DNA from 4 places in the Brevibacillus sp. YAE8 genome. Region 2 is predicted to be linked to each of the others. Evidence: riboswitches for the same ligand, from Rfam matches in the RefSeq annotation. Region 2 holds a riboswitch; each other region holds the start of a gene.
What was found. Region 2 has a riboswitch for cobalamin ahead of AC27IT_RS11380 (energy-coupling factor ABC transporter permease). Riboswitches for the same ligand answer to the same signal wherever they lie in the genome.
Positions count from the first base shown of each region.

Region 1 (3,892 bases), on a different contig from region 2:
TTGCAAACCCTTTTCGGCAGGATGATTCTTCAGAAGAAACATCATGACGGGAAATACCACGATCAGTAAAAAGAGACCCAATACCGCAACAGCCATTTTCCAGTCAAACCACTGTATGAAAAACAGTGAGGCTGGCACAACTACCATTTGGCCTACGCTAAAGCCAGCCTCTATTACTCCGAATGCGAGTCCACGCCTTTTATTGAACCAATTTGTGACCATAATGGTTGCGGCTACATTGGAGGCACCTCCAACACCAATGGAAGCGAAGACACCATAGAGAATAAACAATTGCCAGAGGGAAGTTACCCATTGCGTGAAAAAATGCTCAGACCAACCAGAAGTGTGCTGCCTAAGAGAATGGACCTGGCACCAAAGCGGTCAATCAACCTGCCTGCTATTGGTTGGGATATGCCATAAATGACAAAACTCAATGTGGAGATGAGAGAAATGGTACCTCGATCCGCGGCAAAGCCATTCTCCCAAGGTTCAATAAATGCTCCGAAAGAAAGTCTTGCTCCTTGCACAGCCAACAATGCGAAAAAGGTGACAAATAAAATGATCCACGCGTAATGCACTTTGCTCTTCACAGTCTCAACGCACTCCTTATGAGTTTAATCCCAATCTGGTCAGCATGTTTTTGAATAATTTCGCTTCTTCTTCACTGAATATGGACATCGCTTCTTGATTCACTTCGTCACTGATCTGATTCAGAGGTTGTTCCAATTCCTTGCCTCGCGGAGTCAGAAAAATCAAGTTCGTCCGGCGATCATTGGGATCGGAACGACGCTCGATGAGCCCCATATTTTGCAGTCGATCGAGCACCCCCGTGATGGTTGCTCCATCCAAGCGAAGCCGACTACCCAATTCCACACCTTTTTGGCCATCTTTTTCCCATAGCGCATGTAATAGAACAAACTGCACGGGAGTAATCCCGTACGGCGATAATTTGGCCTTTTCCATTTGCCAGATTTTTTGATACGCCTTCCCGAGAAGAAACCCATAGCAATCCTCAATCCGATCCATATGTACCTCCAAATATTTTATTGGAAATCGATGTAAGAATAAGATAACACGCACACAAAAGATTTGTATACAAATAATTAGTTCACAAAACAAAGATCAATGCCCAGTATGTTCCTATCCGCAGCTTTTGCTTGAATCCCCGGTAGCATTTGCTATTATTAAAGCAAGTGCTTGTCATAGAAACGAACGACATTTGAATATGGTAGAAAAACAGGTCCTTGTTTTTCGCAAGCGATAGTTTGCGAATGCGAGGTTAAAAGGGAAGTTTGGTGAAAAGCCAACGCGGTCCCGCCACTGTAAAAGAGGAGCTCTTCTTCTTGGCAACGGCGCCATCCACTGCACGCCAGCGTGCGGGAAGGAGGAAGAAGAGCGAAGATCCTTGAGCCAGGAGACCTGCCTGTTTTGATGTCCACTGATTTCCTTCGGGTCAAAGGATGAGGTGAGGATTGTTGCAGTCGGCTATCCGCGCTTTGTTTTCCTTGGAGGTTTGGGGAAACAAGGCGTTTTTTTGTACGCGGAAAGCGAAACAGGAAGCAAATCGGCAAACTCTTCACTTTTTCAGTCAGGTAAATAACGAGGCTATGGAAAACATTTGAAATAGGCAACGGAGCCTAAACTGCATTTTTGGAGCGCTGTGCCTCCGAAAATTATTAGGGATGGGCAACGGGGCCTACAGTTTATTTTGGGGGTGGGCGTACTTGAGCAACAAGCGGGGCCTGTTTTTGGTCTACACCGGAGACGGCAAAGGAAAGACAACAGCCGCGGTGGGGCTGGCTGTGCGCGCGACTGGACGAGGCAAAAAGGTCATCATGATCCAGTTCATCAAGTCGCCGGAGCGCACGTACGGAGAGAAAATCATCTTCGACAAGCTGGGCATCGAAATCGTGCAAAAAGGCGTAGGCTTCACCTGGACGAAGACGCCGGAGGAGCATCGCGCGGCGCTGCAGGAAGCGTGGGCGTTCGCCCGGGAAAAGCTCGCTTCGGGCGAGTACGATGTCGTCATTCTCGACGAGCTGAACAATGCGCTGGCGATCGACCGTTTTCCGATTGCGGACGTGCTGCCGCTCGCGGACGTTTTGGAAGCGATTCAAAACAGGCCGAGCCATGTGCATCTGGTCGTGACGGGGCGGAGCGCCAAGCAGGAAATCATCGACATGGCCGATCTCGTGACAGAGATGAAGCCGATCAAGCATTACTACGATGAAGGAATACCAGCGGTGCTGGGGGTAGAGTTTTGATGAACGTACTGGAAGCGTACGGCCACGGCGGAGATTTGTTGACGGCAGCGGACCGCTTTGGGATGGAGCCGGGCCAATTCCTTGATTTCAGTGCCAATATTAACCCGCTGGGCATGCCGGACAGCGTGCGCGAGATGCTTTTGGCCTCTCTGTCTGCCGTGCTGCGTTACCCGGACCCTGGGCATCGCCAGTTTCGCCGGGCGTTGGCGCAGCGGTTGCAGTTGCCAAAGGAATGGCTTTTGCCTGCGAACGGAGCGGCAGAAGCGATGGCGCTCGCGATTCTCGGGCTGCAGCCGCAAACAGTCGGCGTGATTTATCCTTGCTTTTCGGAATATGCAGAGCTTTCCGAGCAGTTTGGCGCAACCGTCATCGGCTGCTACGGAAAAGAAGAGAACGGCTACAAGGCCGACAGCGCCGAGCTGTACCGTCTGTTCGAACAGGCTGATCTGGTGTTTGTCGGCTCGCCGAACAATCCGACTGGCATCTTGTATGAGCCACAGGAGCTGTTGCAGATGGCGGACTGGACGGCCCAGACCGATACGTGGCTGGTCGTGGACGAGGCGTTTCTCGATTTTGTGGAAGAAAGCCGCCAGTTTACGCTGGCAAGTCGGCTGGAGCGCTTTCCCCGCGTCATTTTGCTGCGCTCGATGACGAAAATGTACGCGATCCCCGGCTTGCGTCTCGGATACGCGATCGCCCAGCCTGACGCGATTGCGAAAATGCGCGCGAAGCAGGTGAGCTGGAGCGTGAATGCGCTTGCGCTTTTGGCGGGGGAGCTGTGCTTGCAAGAGCATGAGTACGAGCGGCGGACACGCAGCCTGGTCGCCAGGGAGCGCGCTGGCCTGGTCGCGTTTATTCGCGGGGAGCTGGGCTGGAAGGTCTGGCCGGGGGAGGCGAACTTTTTGCTGCTTCGCTCGCCGGAGGGCTTGCCAGCCGCACAACTGCAAGAGCGGCTCGGCAAAAAAGGCGTGCTGATTCGCAGTTGCGCCATGTATCCCGGATTGACGGCGCATGACGTGCGCATCGCCGTTCGCGGGCCAGAAGACAATGCGCGCTTGATCGCGGCCTTGCGCGAGGTACACAGCGAAGGGAGCGGGGAGCGATGAGTCTTGTGCTGGTGACAGGCGGCGTGCGCTCAGGAAAAAGCCGCTTTGCGGAAGAACTGGCGCAACAGGCCGGAGAGCGCGTCCTGTACGTGGCGACGGGTCAGGCGTGGGACGAGGAAATGCGGCAGCGGATCGAGCGGCACAAGGAGCGGCGACCGAAGCAGTGGGGCAGCGTGGAGGTCGGCGAGCGGCTGTGCGACTACGAGCCTGCTAGCACACCTTACGACGTCGTGCTGATCGATTGCCTGTCGACGTGGGTGAGCAATCGGCTGATGAGCGTCGAGGAAGCAGAGTGGCGAAGCGAGGCGCACACAGAGGCGCTGCTTGCGGAGGCAGAGGCGTGGCTGGGGCTTGTCCGGCGCTCCCCGCAAAAAGTGATTGCGGTCACAAGCGAGGTCGGGCTGGGCGGTGTCGCCATGAATCGGCTCGGCCGCTGGTTCGCAGACGCGCTGGGCGACGTCAACCAGCGGGCTGCGCGCCAGGCAGAGACGGTCTACGCGGTCATGGCCGGAATCCCGTGGA
Region 1 is NZ_BAAIYG010000004.1:190,884-194,775, reverse strand. It holds partial or broken gene AC27IT_RS08765 (MFS transporter) at 1-291, opposite strand, end outside; gene AC27IT_RS08760 (MFS transporter) at 306-590, opposite strand; gene AC27IT_RS08755 (MarR family winged helix-turn-helix transcriptional regulator) at 607-1,026, opposite strand; cobalamin riboswitch at 1,222-1,441, shown strand; gene cobO (cob(I)yrinic acid a,c-diamide adenosyltransferase) at 1,725-2,264, shown strand; gene cobD (threonine-phosphate decarboxylase CobD) at 2,264-3,370, shown strand; gene cobU (bifunctional adenosylcobinamide kinase/adenosylcobinamide-phosphate guanylyltransferase) at 3,367-3,892, shown strand, end outside.
Region 1: another riboswitch for cobalamin. It lies ahead of cobO (cob(I)yrinic acid a,c-diamide adenosyltransferase); the one in region 2 lies ahead of AC27IT_RS11380 (energy-coupling factor ABC transporter permease).

Region 2 (3,892 bases):
CGTTTGTAGCTGAGGGGCGTTCCTCGCCACAGCACTTGCCCTTGCTGCGGCTGGATGATGCCGTTCCCGTGCAAAAACAAGGTGGACTTGCCGCAGCCGTTTCGCCCGAGCAAGGCGCATTTTTTCCCCTCCGGAATGCCCAGGGACAACCCTTTCAGGACAGGGCCACGGCCGCCTGGATAGGCGTAGTGCAAATCAACAAATTCCAACAGCCATGATGTCAAAGCATTACCCTCCTGTCCACCACTCCAGCAAAATCAGCAAAATACAGCCTGCGATTGACTCTGCTTCATATCGGCCGGAGCGAGAATGAGTGTGCAAGGAAAGCACCTGCAGGCTTTCCCCGAAGCCTCTCGCTGCCATCCCTTTGTACAGCGCATCGTACTTGCGCATGGACCTGACGAACAACTGCGCGGCCAGTCCGCTCGCATCCCGCAGCATCGCCCGGAACCCGCGATGGCCTCCGCGCGCGCGCTGGGCAATCCACAGTTGATGAGAGACGCCGAGCAGCACGAAAATAAAACTGTACATAATCATGAGCAAATCCGTCACGATGACCGGAAGTTTCAGCTTGCGCAGCACTTGCAAAATCTCGGCAAACGGCACGGTAAACAAGACAAAAGCAAAGCAGGCGAGGCTGGCCATCGTCCGCCAAAAAAGCAGCCACACCTTGTCGAGCGCGCTTGCCGGAACGTAGACCAGATACGGCCCGATCTTCCACGCCGCAACTGCCTGGACGACCGCCCCTGCATCCGCTCTTACTGCTTCCAGCAACAGCGCCGGAAGCCCCAGGACAAAAAACGACAGGGACAAGATGAAAAATCCGAAATAGAAACGGACGGGAATACGGGCATACACCATTACCCATACTCCCATCCATAGACAAATCGCCATCTGCAACCATTCATGTCCCGTCAAAACGAGCAAAATCAGCACGCCCGCAAACAGGAGCTTGTGCTCAGGCGGCAAAAATCGCAGCCGGTTTTGATAGGAAAGCGAATCAAGCTGCTGCCAATTCATTTTTTATGCTTATCCAGCCGGCCCTTGTACAATCCCACGGCATAGCCGACAACGCCCGCCCCGAGCGCCGCTTGCACCGCGAACAGCAAGCTCTCTGTCTCGCCGCCTGGCGGTTCAAGCAGCGGCTCGAACCACGGCTCGTAAGCAGGGGCGATTTCCTTGATCGCTTCCTCAGCCGCTCCATCTGCTCCCCCAAACTCCGAATCCTGCACCAACAGCAACGGCACAACCGCCAGCAAGACTACGCCCAGGAGCAGCAGCCAGTTCATCCCTTTTTTCACAGCGATTCCTCCCGTTTCAGCAGGCGAAGTTGCGCCAGCTCTTTTGCATTGTAAGACTGCAGCCAGTTCCAGACGAGCACGGTCAAAAGCCCTTCGCTGATCGCCAACGGAACTTGGGTGATGGCAAAAATTCCTGCGAATTTCGCGAACGATGCCATAACGCCGCCGGATTCAGCCGGGAAAGCCAAAGCCAACTGCACGGAGGTCACGACATAAGTAGCCAAGTCTGCGAGCGCAGCAGCAGCGAATACGGCCAAACGCTGTCCGCCGTTTCCGCGCACGATCAGGCGATAGACGCCGTAAGCTACCATCGGCCCTACTACTGCCATGGACACCGCATTGGCTCCAAGCGTCGTCAGCCCTCCATGCGCCAAAAGCAGCGCCTGGAACAGCAGCACCAGGCTGCCGAGCACGGACATGACCCACGGGCCAAACATGATCGCGCCAAGCCCGGTTCCCGTCGGGTGCGAGCTGCTGCCCGTCACCGAAGGAATTTTCAGCGCGGACAACACAAAGGCAAACGCGCCGGATACGCCGATCAGCAGCTTCATTTGCGGATGCTCCTTGACGATTTTGTTCAAGGAACGAATGCCGAGAATAAAAAATGGAATAAATACTACCCACCAAAACAGCGCCCAGCCCAGCGGCAAATACCCTTCCATGATGTGCATCGCGTGGGACGTCTGCGGTTCATTTACGAGAAAATAAAGGACAAAGCCTGCAATCAACAGACAGGTCGAAACGAAACGGGATCGATTCAAGACATTTCCTCCTCCTTTGCTGTTCTTTCTTTTTTCACCAACAAAAAAACCTCATCCGCTAGCAGACGAGGTATGCGCACAAAAACAACAGACCGTTGGCACAGTCCTATTGCTTCGTATTCACCGCTCCTTTCCGCGAAGGTATTCCTGGGTGTGGCAAGTAGGTAGGTCTCCTGGCTTTCAGCTCATCGCGCTCTTTGTCCTTCCCCATATGAATATGAGTGGCTCTATCTCAAAGAGAACTCCCTGATTACAGTGGCGGGACCGCTCGGGACTTTCACCCGATTCCCTGTTACCCTTTATGCGGCTTGCACATAAAGGCACCTATCGCCGACGATATGCAATTGTTAGATAGTTCTTGCTTGTCCCACATTATTATACAGAATCAAGGGAAAAAGCGGAAGAATATAATCAGCGGAGTATAACTGCGTAAAAAAACCGATGCCCCGCCATTCCGGGAGTCATCGGTCTTTGTTGCATCCGCTTCTTTTTTATGCTTACGACCTGGCGTCCACGCCGACCGCTTCGCTGATGTGGGAAAAGCCGTCGCGCTTCAACAGTTGCAAAAGCTTTTTGTTGATTTGCTTGGAGATGCCCGGGCCTTGATAAATCATTCCGGTGTACACTTGCACGAGACTTGCGCCCGCCCGGATTTTCGCGTACGCATCTTCCCCCGTGAAAATGCCCCCTACGCCAATGATCGGCACCTTGTCGCCCACTTCCTGGTAAATTTCTTTTACCCAGGCAGTCGAACGCTCTGTCAGCGGTTTTCCGCTCAGTCCTCCCGCTTCCTCGGCATAGTGATGCCCTTGAACGGCTTCACGCGACAAGGTCGTATTGGTGGCAATAATGCCGGAAATGCCCTCTTCCACCGCTCCTTGCACGACATCGCGCATGTGCTCGTCGGACATGTCGGGGGCTACTTTGAGCAGAATCGGCTTTTTCTGAATGCCGCGCACTTCCATTTCCGCCGCTTTTTCGCGCACCGCCCGCACCAGCAGCCGCATGCTCTCGGTTTCCTGCAAATCGCGAAGATTGGGCGTATTCGGAGAGCTGATATTAATGACGAAATAATGGCCGTACGAATAGAGCATGTCCAGGCATTTGATATAGTCAGAAGCCGCTTCCTCATTGGGAGTGACTTTGTTTTTGCCAATGTTGATCCCGATCGGAACATCGGAATACGCGTAATCAACCAGATGCTGCGAAGCCAAATAAGCACCGTGGTTGTTGAAGCCCATCCGGTTGATGATCGCCTCGTGCTCAGGCAGGCGAAACAGGCGCGGCCGCGGATTGCCCGGCTGTCCTTGCGGGGTCAATGTCCCGACTTCCACGAACCCGAACCCGAGCGCACCCAGTGCATGATACACTTCGGCATTTTTGTCAAAACCGGCGGCGAGCCCTACCGGATTGGGAAACGTCATTCCCCACAGCTTTGTGGCAAGACGCTCGTCCTTCACCTGAAACATCATTCGCAGCAAGCTTTTTCCCGGAGCAGAATCTTCCACCAGCTTCAGGGCACCAACCGTTCTTTCATGAATCTCTTCCGTATCCATCTGGAACAGATATTTTCTAATGAGCTTATACATCCCGGCTGCACTCCTTACTCCATTTTTACCTCATTGTAGAATACCACACTTTATTTATCGTGGGCTAACCTTTATACGCGATACATATTTCCAGCCGGGCAAACAAACCATAACAAAACCACCAAGTCGGGGGGACGTTGGTTCATGAAAGCAGACGGAAAAATCGGGATTGGCCAAGCGATCATGGTGATGATGCTGTCGATCGGAATCACCAATCATGTCACCCTTATCCCCCTGCTGC
Region 2 is NZ_BAAIYG010000006.1:18,675-22,566, forward strand. It holds gene AC27IT_RS11365 (energy-coupling factor ABC transporter ATP-binding protein) at 1-224, opposite strand, end outside; gene cbiQ (cobalt ECF transporter T component CbiQ) at 229-1,020, opposite strand; gene AC27IT_RS11375 (energy-coupling factor ABC transporter substrate-binding protein) at 1,017-1,301, opposite strand; gene AC27IT_RS11380 (energy-coupling factor ABC transporter permease) at 1,298-2,062, opposite strand; cobalamin riboswitch at 2,209-2,405, opposite strand; gene AC27IT_RS11385 (quinone-dependent dihydroorotate dehydrogenase) at 2,560-3,651, opposite strand; gene AC27IT_RS11390 (GerAB/ArcD/ProY family transporter) at 3,796-3,892, shown strand, end outside.

Region 3 (3,892 bases), on a different contig from region 2:
GCAGCAGCCAGTCGCGGTAAAAAGCGATGCCCGCTTTTCCGGCAAACTGGTCGTAATAGGTGGCTTCCAATCCCGCGAATTTGGCTTCCGGGAGGCGCACATGCCGCCCTTCCCCTTGCATCCCACAGGTCGTACAGACCGAGCCTGCCAAATGCGAAAAAGGCACCCCTGGTGGGACGCCGTTTTTTGTATCGCCTAGCCATTCGTCGTAGCGGAACTTGCATACTTGGCAACTGTACACACTCATAATGCTTTGACCTCCTGTCGCGATTGCTGGACGCGGACCGCTTCCGAAAAGAAATAAACGTGTTTTTTCCCCGTGATCGGATGGGTGACCACCTCTGTCTCTACCCCGAAAACGTCGCGAATCAACCCGGGTTCAAACACTTCCTCCGGCGTGCCGGAAGCAACCAGCGCCCCGTCGCGAATGACGTACAGCCGATCGCAGTACATGGCGGCGATATTCAGATCATGCAGCGAGGAAAACACGGTAATCCCGAGCGTCTTGACCAGATCCATCACCTGTAGCTGGTACCGGACGTCCAGATGGTTGGTCGGCTCGTCCAATACGAGAAACTCGGCTTGCTGGACCAGCGCTCTTGCAATCAGCACGCGCTGCTTTTCTCCGCCAGACAAGGAAAAAAAGCTGCGCGAGGCGTACGCCTGCATGCCGACCCGCTCCAGCGCCTCTTCACAGATGCGGCTGTCCGCCGGGGTATCGGTTTGAAACAGCCTTTTATGGGGTGAGCGCCCCATCATGACGATTTCCATGACGGTAAAGTCAAACTCGATCGACGACTCCTGGCGCACGACCGCCATGCGCTGCGCATTTTGCCGGGCGGTAAGCTGATACACGTCAGCCCCGTCCAGGGAAATGAATCCGCTGCGCGGCTCGAGCGCCCGATAAATGCTTTTGAGCAAGGTGGACTTTCCGCTGCCATTCGGCCCGATCAGCCCCACAAATTCGCCGGAGCGAACCGTCAGGCTAACGTCGCGCAAAATCGTTTTTTTCTCCAGCTCGACCGAAATGTTCTCCACATGCAGATTCATCGCCCGCTACCTCCGAAAGAATATGAGCTGCGCATCATCAACCAAATAAAGAACGGACCGCCGCACAGCGCCGTGATAATCCCGATCGGCAGCTCTTCCGGCGCAAACGCAAGCCGGGCGATCACGTCCGCCCAGATCAGGAAAATGGCCCCGAACAAGGCGCTGACAGGCAGGACGCGACGATGGTCCGAGCCGACGATGACGCGAACGATATGCGGCATCATCAAGCCGACAAAGCCGATAGACCCGCTGATCGAGACGATGACGCCCGTCAAAAGCGCGGTAATGACCAGCAGCAGCTTGCGAAATTGCACCGTATTGACGCCCAGCGTCCCCGCCGCTTCTTCGCCCATCAGCATCGCATTGAGCGAACGGTATTGCGTCAACAGGACAATCAGACAGATGACGACGATCAGCGTCGGTATGGTCAAATACTCCCACTTCCCTCCGGCCAGACTGCCGCTCATCCAGAACAGGACAGAGCGGATGCCGTGCTCGTTGGGCGCGGAAAAAATAATCAGGCTGGTGATCGCAGACAGGATGGCGGAAATCGCGATGCCGGCCATGAGCAGACGCACCGTCGAGTTTTGCCCGCCGATGCGGGACAAGGTAAAAATAAGCAGGATCGAGACGAGCGATCCGGTGAAAGCACCGAAAGAAAGCGCGAATTGTCCGTACATGCTGAATGCTCCGAACAAAATGACCAGCGTCGCTCCGGCCGATGCGCCCGAGGAGACTCCCAATATGTACGGATCTGCGAGGGAGTTGCGAACCAGAGACTGGATCGCCACCCCCACAACAGACAGGCCGGCCCCGACGACAGCCCCCAGCAGGACGCGGGGAAACCGAATGTCCCAGATAATGGTCTGTTCTCCTTTTGACCAATCCACTTCCACCCATTGATTGACCAGCGGGAGATTCGCCAAGGCAATTTTCCATACCGTCGCTGGTTTGATTTCCACCGAGCCGAGTGTCACCGCAAACGTAATCGAGACGACAAGCCCGATCAGCAGGGCAACGATGATGAAGGGCATCTTGATCTTGTGCAGGGCCGTTCCCTCCTTGTCTAAGCAGCCGTTTCTTATTTGAATGTATCCGGGTGCAGACCTTCCGCGAGAATTTTCAGCGCGATCGGTGCGCGTACCCCTTCGGACGCTGCGGACAATGGCAGCACGATCAGACGTTTGTTCTGGATCGCTGGCACGTCAGCCAGTTCCTTTTTGGACAACAGGAAGTTTTGTTTTTGCTCGATCGTCTTGTCGCCGTAGTCGACCACGACGATGACGTCTGGCTTGCGGTTCACGACTTCTTCCCAGCTTACGGTCGCCCAGCCTTTTTGAATGTCGTCGAACACGTTTTTGCCGCCTGCCGCTTTAATCAGAGAAGTCATGTAGTTGTTGGCAGCGGTCAGCGGCTGATCTTCCCCGCTGTCGTACACGAACACGTTCAGCGGCTTGTCCACCGTGCCGATTTTGCTCGTGGTTTGCTCGATTTCCGCTTTCATTTTGCCAATCAGTTCGTTCGCCTTGTCTTCTACGCGGAAAATGCGGCCGATGTTTCGAATATCGGCGAACACGTCGTCAATCGTCGGACCCGGCTTGTTCGAGGACTCTTGCAGGTACGATTTGATCCCCATTTTTTCCAGATCCTCCATCGAGCCGACGCCTTTGTCGCCAAATGCGCTTTTCCAGCCTGCGTAAACGAAGTCAGGGTTTGCGGCCAAAAGCACCTCTTTGGTCGGATACTTGTCAGACAGGACTGGTACCTTGTCGTAGTCGGCTTTCAGCTCAGGCAAAATGTGATCGTCCAGGTACGCGGTTCCGACCATTTTGTCAGCCAACCCCAGCGCGAGCATGACTTCGGTTACGTGCTGGTTCATCGTCACAGCGCGTTTGGGCGCTTCCGGATACGTCATCTCGATCCCGTTGGTCACAATCGTGACGGGCTTGTTGTCAGCAGCAGGCTGGGCCGTTTGCTCCGAGCCAGCATTCGCCACCGTGGATTCGGTCGTAGCAGGTGCTGCCGAGCTGCATGCGGACAAAAGCAGCATAATCGCTGCCAGCGCTGCCATCCAGAAACCGTGGAAGGCTTTTTTTCTCTTACGGATTGTACTCATCTGGTAACCCCTCTTCTTTTGTTGTTGGCATGATGAAAATGAAGCGTTATGTAAATCGTAATGATTACGAATTACACCTTTACTATACAGAGAGCCTGCTTGTTTGGCAACACAGGAAATGCATCACCCCTTTCACAGCCTCGACCGCCACGGCGATGTTCATAGAAAAAAGCACCCCCCAGTTTCCAATCGGGAGGTGCTTGACATACGTAGACATGCCTATAGATTCGGCGTTGCCAATGACGCCTGTTCCTAGTCTGCTTCCACATCTGTCCCATCCTCGTGGGTCGATTGTAAATCATCTCATGGCAGGTCTCCTGGCTTACGAATCATCATCCCCAGCGCCCTTCCCATTTTTCGTCGCGCGAAAAACAGTGGCTTTTTTGCTGGACACTCCTCGTTACAGTGGCGGGACCGCGCCGGATTTTCACCGGACTTCCCTATTAAGCTGGCGGAACCAAACGATTCCGGGCAGCACCATCAGATTCATATAAAATTGTGAGTTTGAAGCCTTATCCGATCACCGTCAGTTTTTTCGGGAACTTGCTCAACACTTCTACGCCTGTTTCGGTTACGAGCACATCGTCCTCGATGCGCACGCCGCCTGCTCCCGGCAAGTACACCCCTGGTTCAATGGTGAACACCATGCCTGGGCGCAGCGTTTCCTGATTTTGCCCATGCACGGACGGATATTCGTGCACATCCATGCCGAGGCCGTGCCCCAGA
Region 3 is NZ_BAAIYG010000020.1:53,466-57,357, forward strand. It holds gene AC27IT_RS19860 (methyltransferase domain-containing protein) at 1-247, opposite strand, end outside; gene AC27IT_RS19865 (heme ABC transporter ATP-binding protein) at 244-1,050, opposite strand; gene AC27IT_RS19870 (FecCD family ABC transporter permease) at 1,047-2,084, opposite strand; gene AC27IT_RS19875 (ABC transporter substrate-binding protein) at 2,132-3,166, opposite strand; cobalamin riboswitch at 3,457-3,663, opposite strand; gene AC27IT_RS19880 (M24 family metallopeptidase) at 3,679-3,892, opposite strand, start outside.
Region 3: another riboswitch for cobalamin. It lies ahead of AC27IT_RS19875 (ABC transporter substrate-binding protein); the one in region 2 lies ahead of AC27IT_RS11380 (energy-coupling factor ABC transporter permease).

Region 4 (3,892 bases), on a different contig from region 2:
GCGGCAGGACTTGCACGCCGCGGGACACCATTTCCTCGATCTCGGCCACAGCCGGAACGCGCGGGCTGTGGATGTCGTAGACACCGAGGCCGATCCCTTTGTCGTACGTGCACGTCTCGAACACCGAGACGAGCTCGCCGTGGCTGCGGGAAGTTTCGATCGAGATCACATCGGCATCCAGCTCGCTGATGACGTCGATGAAATCGTGGAATTCGCAATAGCACATGTGCGTATGAATTTGCGTGCCAGGCTCGACTGTCGAGGTAGCGACCCGGAACGACTTGACTGCCCAGTCCAGATACGCGGCTCTGTCTGCCTGCTTGAGCGGCAAGCCTTCAAGCAATGCCGGCTCATCCACCTGAATCATGCGAATGCCCGCCGCTTCCAGCGCCTCCACCTCTTTGCGCAGCGCCAGCGCGATCTGCTCGCACACTTCCTGACGGGAGACGTCGTCGCGCACGAACGACCAGTTCAAAATCGTGGCAGGACCTGTCAGCATCCCTTTCACTGGTTTATCCGTCAACGACTTGGCATATACGCTCTCCTTGACCGTCATCGGGGAGACGAACTGCACGTCGCCGTAAATGACCGGCGGTTTGACGCAACGGGAGCCGTACGACTGCACCCAGCCGTTTTTCGTGAAAACGAAGCCGTCGAGCTTTTCGCCGAAATATTCCACCATGTCTGTCCGCTCGAACTCGCCGTGCACCAGCACATCCAGGCCGATCTGTTCCTGAATGGCGATCCACTCGCGGATTTGCTCCTGAATGAACGCATCGTACTGTTCGACGCTCCAGTTTCCTTTTTTGAACTGCTGTCTGGCCTGGCGAACTTCTGTCGTCTGCGGGAAGCTGCCGATCGTCGTCGTTGGCAGCAGCGGAAGCTTCCACGTCGCCTGCTGAATCTCGCGACGCTCGTGGAACGGCACTGCCCGCTTCGCCGCTGTCGACGCCAGCGCTTTTCTCGCCTCCTGCACTTCCTGGCGGTTCCGTGCCGGAAATTGGGCCAAGCGCTGCAAGTCTTTCTCGTTCTGGGCGATTTCCTTCGAAATAACATACTTTCCATATTGGAAACCTTGGACTAATAAGCGCACTTCAGCCAATTTCTCATCGGCAAACGCCAATGCGACGCGCACTTCTTCCGGCAAATCGGTTTCGTCTTCGACGGTAACCGGAACGTGCAGCAGGCTGCTCGACGGCTGAACCCATACCCGTTCTGGGGCTACTACGGTGCACAACGTTTTGACCAACTCCCACTTTTCCTCCAGGGCCGAGCGCCAAATGTTGCGTCCGTCGATGACCCCGGCGCCGAGCACTTTGTCTTGCGGGAAACCGTGCGTCGTCAAGTTCGCCAGGTTTGCTGTTTTCCCGTGAACAAAATCAAGGCCCAAGCCGTGGACAGGCAGTTCAATCAGCTCCTCGTACCAGTCCACTGCTTCAAAGTACGTCTGCACCATCAGCTTCAGGTGCGGCAGCGCCTGGCTGAACTGCTCGTACACGCGACGAATGAGTGTTTTGTCTTGCCCGGTAAGATCGAGGACAAACGCAGGCTCGTCGATCTGCACCCACTCGACGCCGTGCAGTTCCAGCTCGCGAAGGACGTCCACGTACAGCGGCACGATCTGATCGACGACGCGTTCAAATTCGTCTTTGGCATACCCTTTGGACAGCTTGACAAACGTGTACGGCCCGACGATGACAGGCTTGCCGGCGATCCCTAGCTGATCTCTCGCCTCCAGGTACGCTTGTAGCGGCCTGTTTTCCGTCAAGACAGGCGTGCGCTCGCCGAACTCGGGGACGATATAGTGGTAGTTCGTGTTGAACCACTTGGTCATTTCGCTGGCGACCGCGTCTTTGTTGCCGCGCGCCATCGCAAAATACGTAGCCAGCGGCACCGGACCGCCCGCATACGCGAACCGCTTCGGAATCAGGCCGAACATGACCGCCATGTCGAGCATGTGGTCGTAGAACGTAAAGTCGTTGACCGGAATCCAGTCGATCCCCTTTTTTTGTTGTTTGACCAGGTGCTGCTTGCGAATTTGCTCCATTTGCGCAAGGAATGTCGTCTCGTCGAGTTTCCCCGCCCAAAAAGCTTCCAGTGCCTTTTTCCACTCGCGATCTTTGCCGATCCGCGGGTATCCCAAGTTGCTGCTTTTCATTTGCTTCCTCTCCATCCTTTGCGATCATTTTTTCGATTTCGCCCAATAAAAAAGGCATCTCCAACGATCAGAAAGAACGTTAGAAATGCCAAATAAACACTGAGATCACAGCATCCTAACACCTCCCTATCTCCCGTAGGTTAAGCAGTGTTGTCGAAACAGGCAGGTCTCCTGACTTGAGGATCATGATCTGCACAACGCCTTCCCAGTCAGCTCGACCAGTGGCCAAAAGTTGTGCAAACTCCCCTCATACAGTGGCGGGACCGTGTCGGATTCTCACCGACTTCCCTTTTCATCCTTGCGCCGATATTCATCGCCAAGGAACCTGTCTCCACTCATATGAAATTGTCGGTATGAGTGCATGTGCCCCAAAAATGGGCGGGACACACCTTTCTTCATACAGTAACACGTAAACCAGTTTTTGTCATGCTAAACTATTTCCACTTTGCAAACTGATGTCAACGTTCAGGCTGCTTCCTCATAATGCCTGTCCTATTGCTTGGTCAGGCGAAGCTCACGCGCGCGCAGCGATGGTTTGCGCATCAAATAAACGAGGTAGCCGCCAACGCCCCCGATCAATGCAGGCAGCAGCCAGCCCAGGCCGATCGTGTACATCGGCAAGTAGCGGGAAAAGACGTCGTTGATCGCCGCAAGCTCGACCCCGGCAGCATTCAGCCCGTCAAACAGGCTAACGAGAAACGTACCGAACAAGCTGCCTTGATACACCTCTGGCCGACCGCCAAACCTTTGATGCAAAAACGTCAAAAAGATCAGCGAGATGGCGATTGGGTACATCGTCGTCAAAATCGGAACAGACACCTTGATGAGCGCAGTCAACCCGATATTGGCGACGAGCGTGCTGAACACAGCCAAAATGACGGCAAACTTTTTATACGAAATGCGCGGAAACATAGCGTGGAAAAACGACGAGCACGCCGTAATCAATCCGACGCTGGTCGTCAGGCACGCCGCAGTAATCATCAGGCCGAGCAGCAGGCCGCCGTAAGAACCGAAGTAATAATTCGACACTTTGGCCAAAATTTGCGCCCCGTTTTCCAAATGGCCGAGCTTTTCCACGCTGGAAGCGCCCATGTAGGCAAGCACCGAGTAGAAAAACGCCAGGAGCGCACCCGCAATCAGCGTTGCTTTGGCGCACGTCAGCAAAATTTGCTTTTTCGACGTAACCCCTTTTTCCTTGATCGCATTGACGATGATGATGCCGAATACAAACGCCCCGAGCGCGTCCAGCGTCAAATAGCCGTCCTGGAATCCTTTGAAAAACGCCTTGGACTGGTAATCGCCCACTGGCGCTTGCAGCTCGCCAATCGGATACACGATCGCCGTCAGGACGATGATGCCGATAAACGTCAGCTTCATCGGTGTCAAGACTTTTCCGACTACATTGATAATTTTTCCAGGATTGAGCGACAACAGGCAAGCGAGCGTGAAGAACAAGACGGTAAACACAATCAACGGAAAAGGCCCGGCCTGCTCGGACAAGAACGGCTTGATCCCGATCTCAAACGAAACATTCCCGGAGCGCGGAATCGCAAAAAACGGCCCGATCGCCAAATAGAGCAAAATCGTGAAAACAAGACCGAACAGCGGGTGCACACGGCTTGCGAGCGAACGCAAATCGTCTTTACCTGAATACACCAACGCTGTAATTGCCAAAAGTGGCAAGCCAACCCCTGTCACGAGAAAACCGGCGTTGGCTTCCCAGACGTTCGTTCC
Region 4 is NZ_BAAIYG010000001.1:374,785-378,676, forward strand. It holds gene metE (5-methyltetrahydropteroyltriglutamate--homocysteine S-methyltransferase) at 1-2,158, opposite strand, end outside; cobalamin riboswitch at 2,303-2,502, opposite strand; gene brnQ (branched-chain amino acid transport system II carrier protein) at 2,651-3,892, opposite strand, start outside.
Region 4: another riboswitch for cobalamin. It lies ahead of metE (5-methyltetrahydropteroyltriglutamate--homocysteine S-methyltransferase); the one in region 2 lies ahead of AC27IT_RS11380 (energy-coupling factor ABC transporter permease).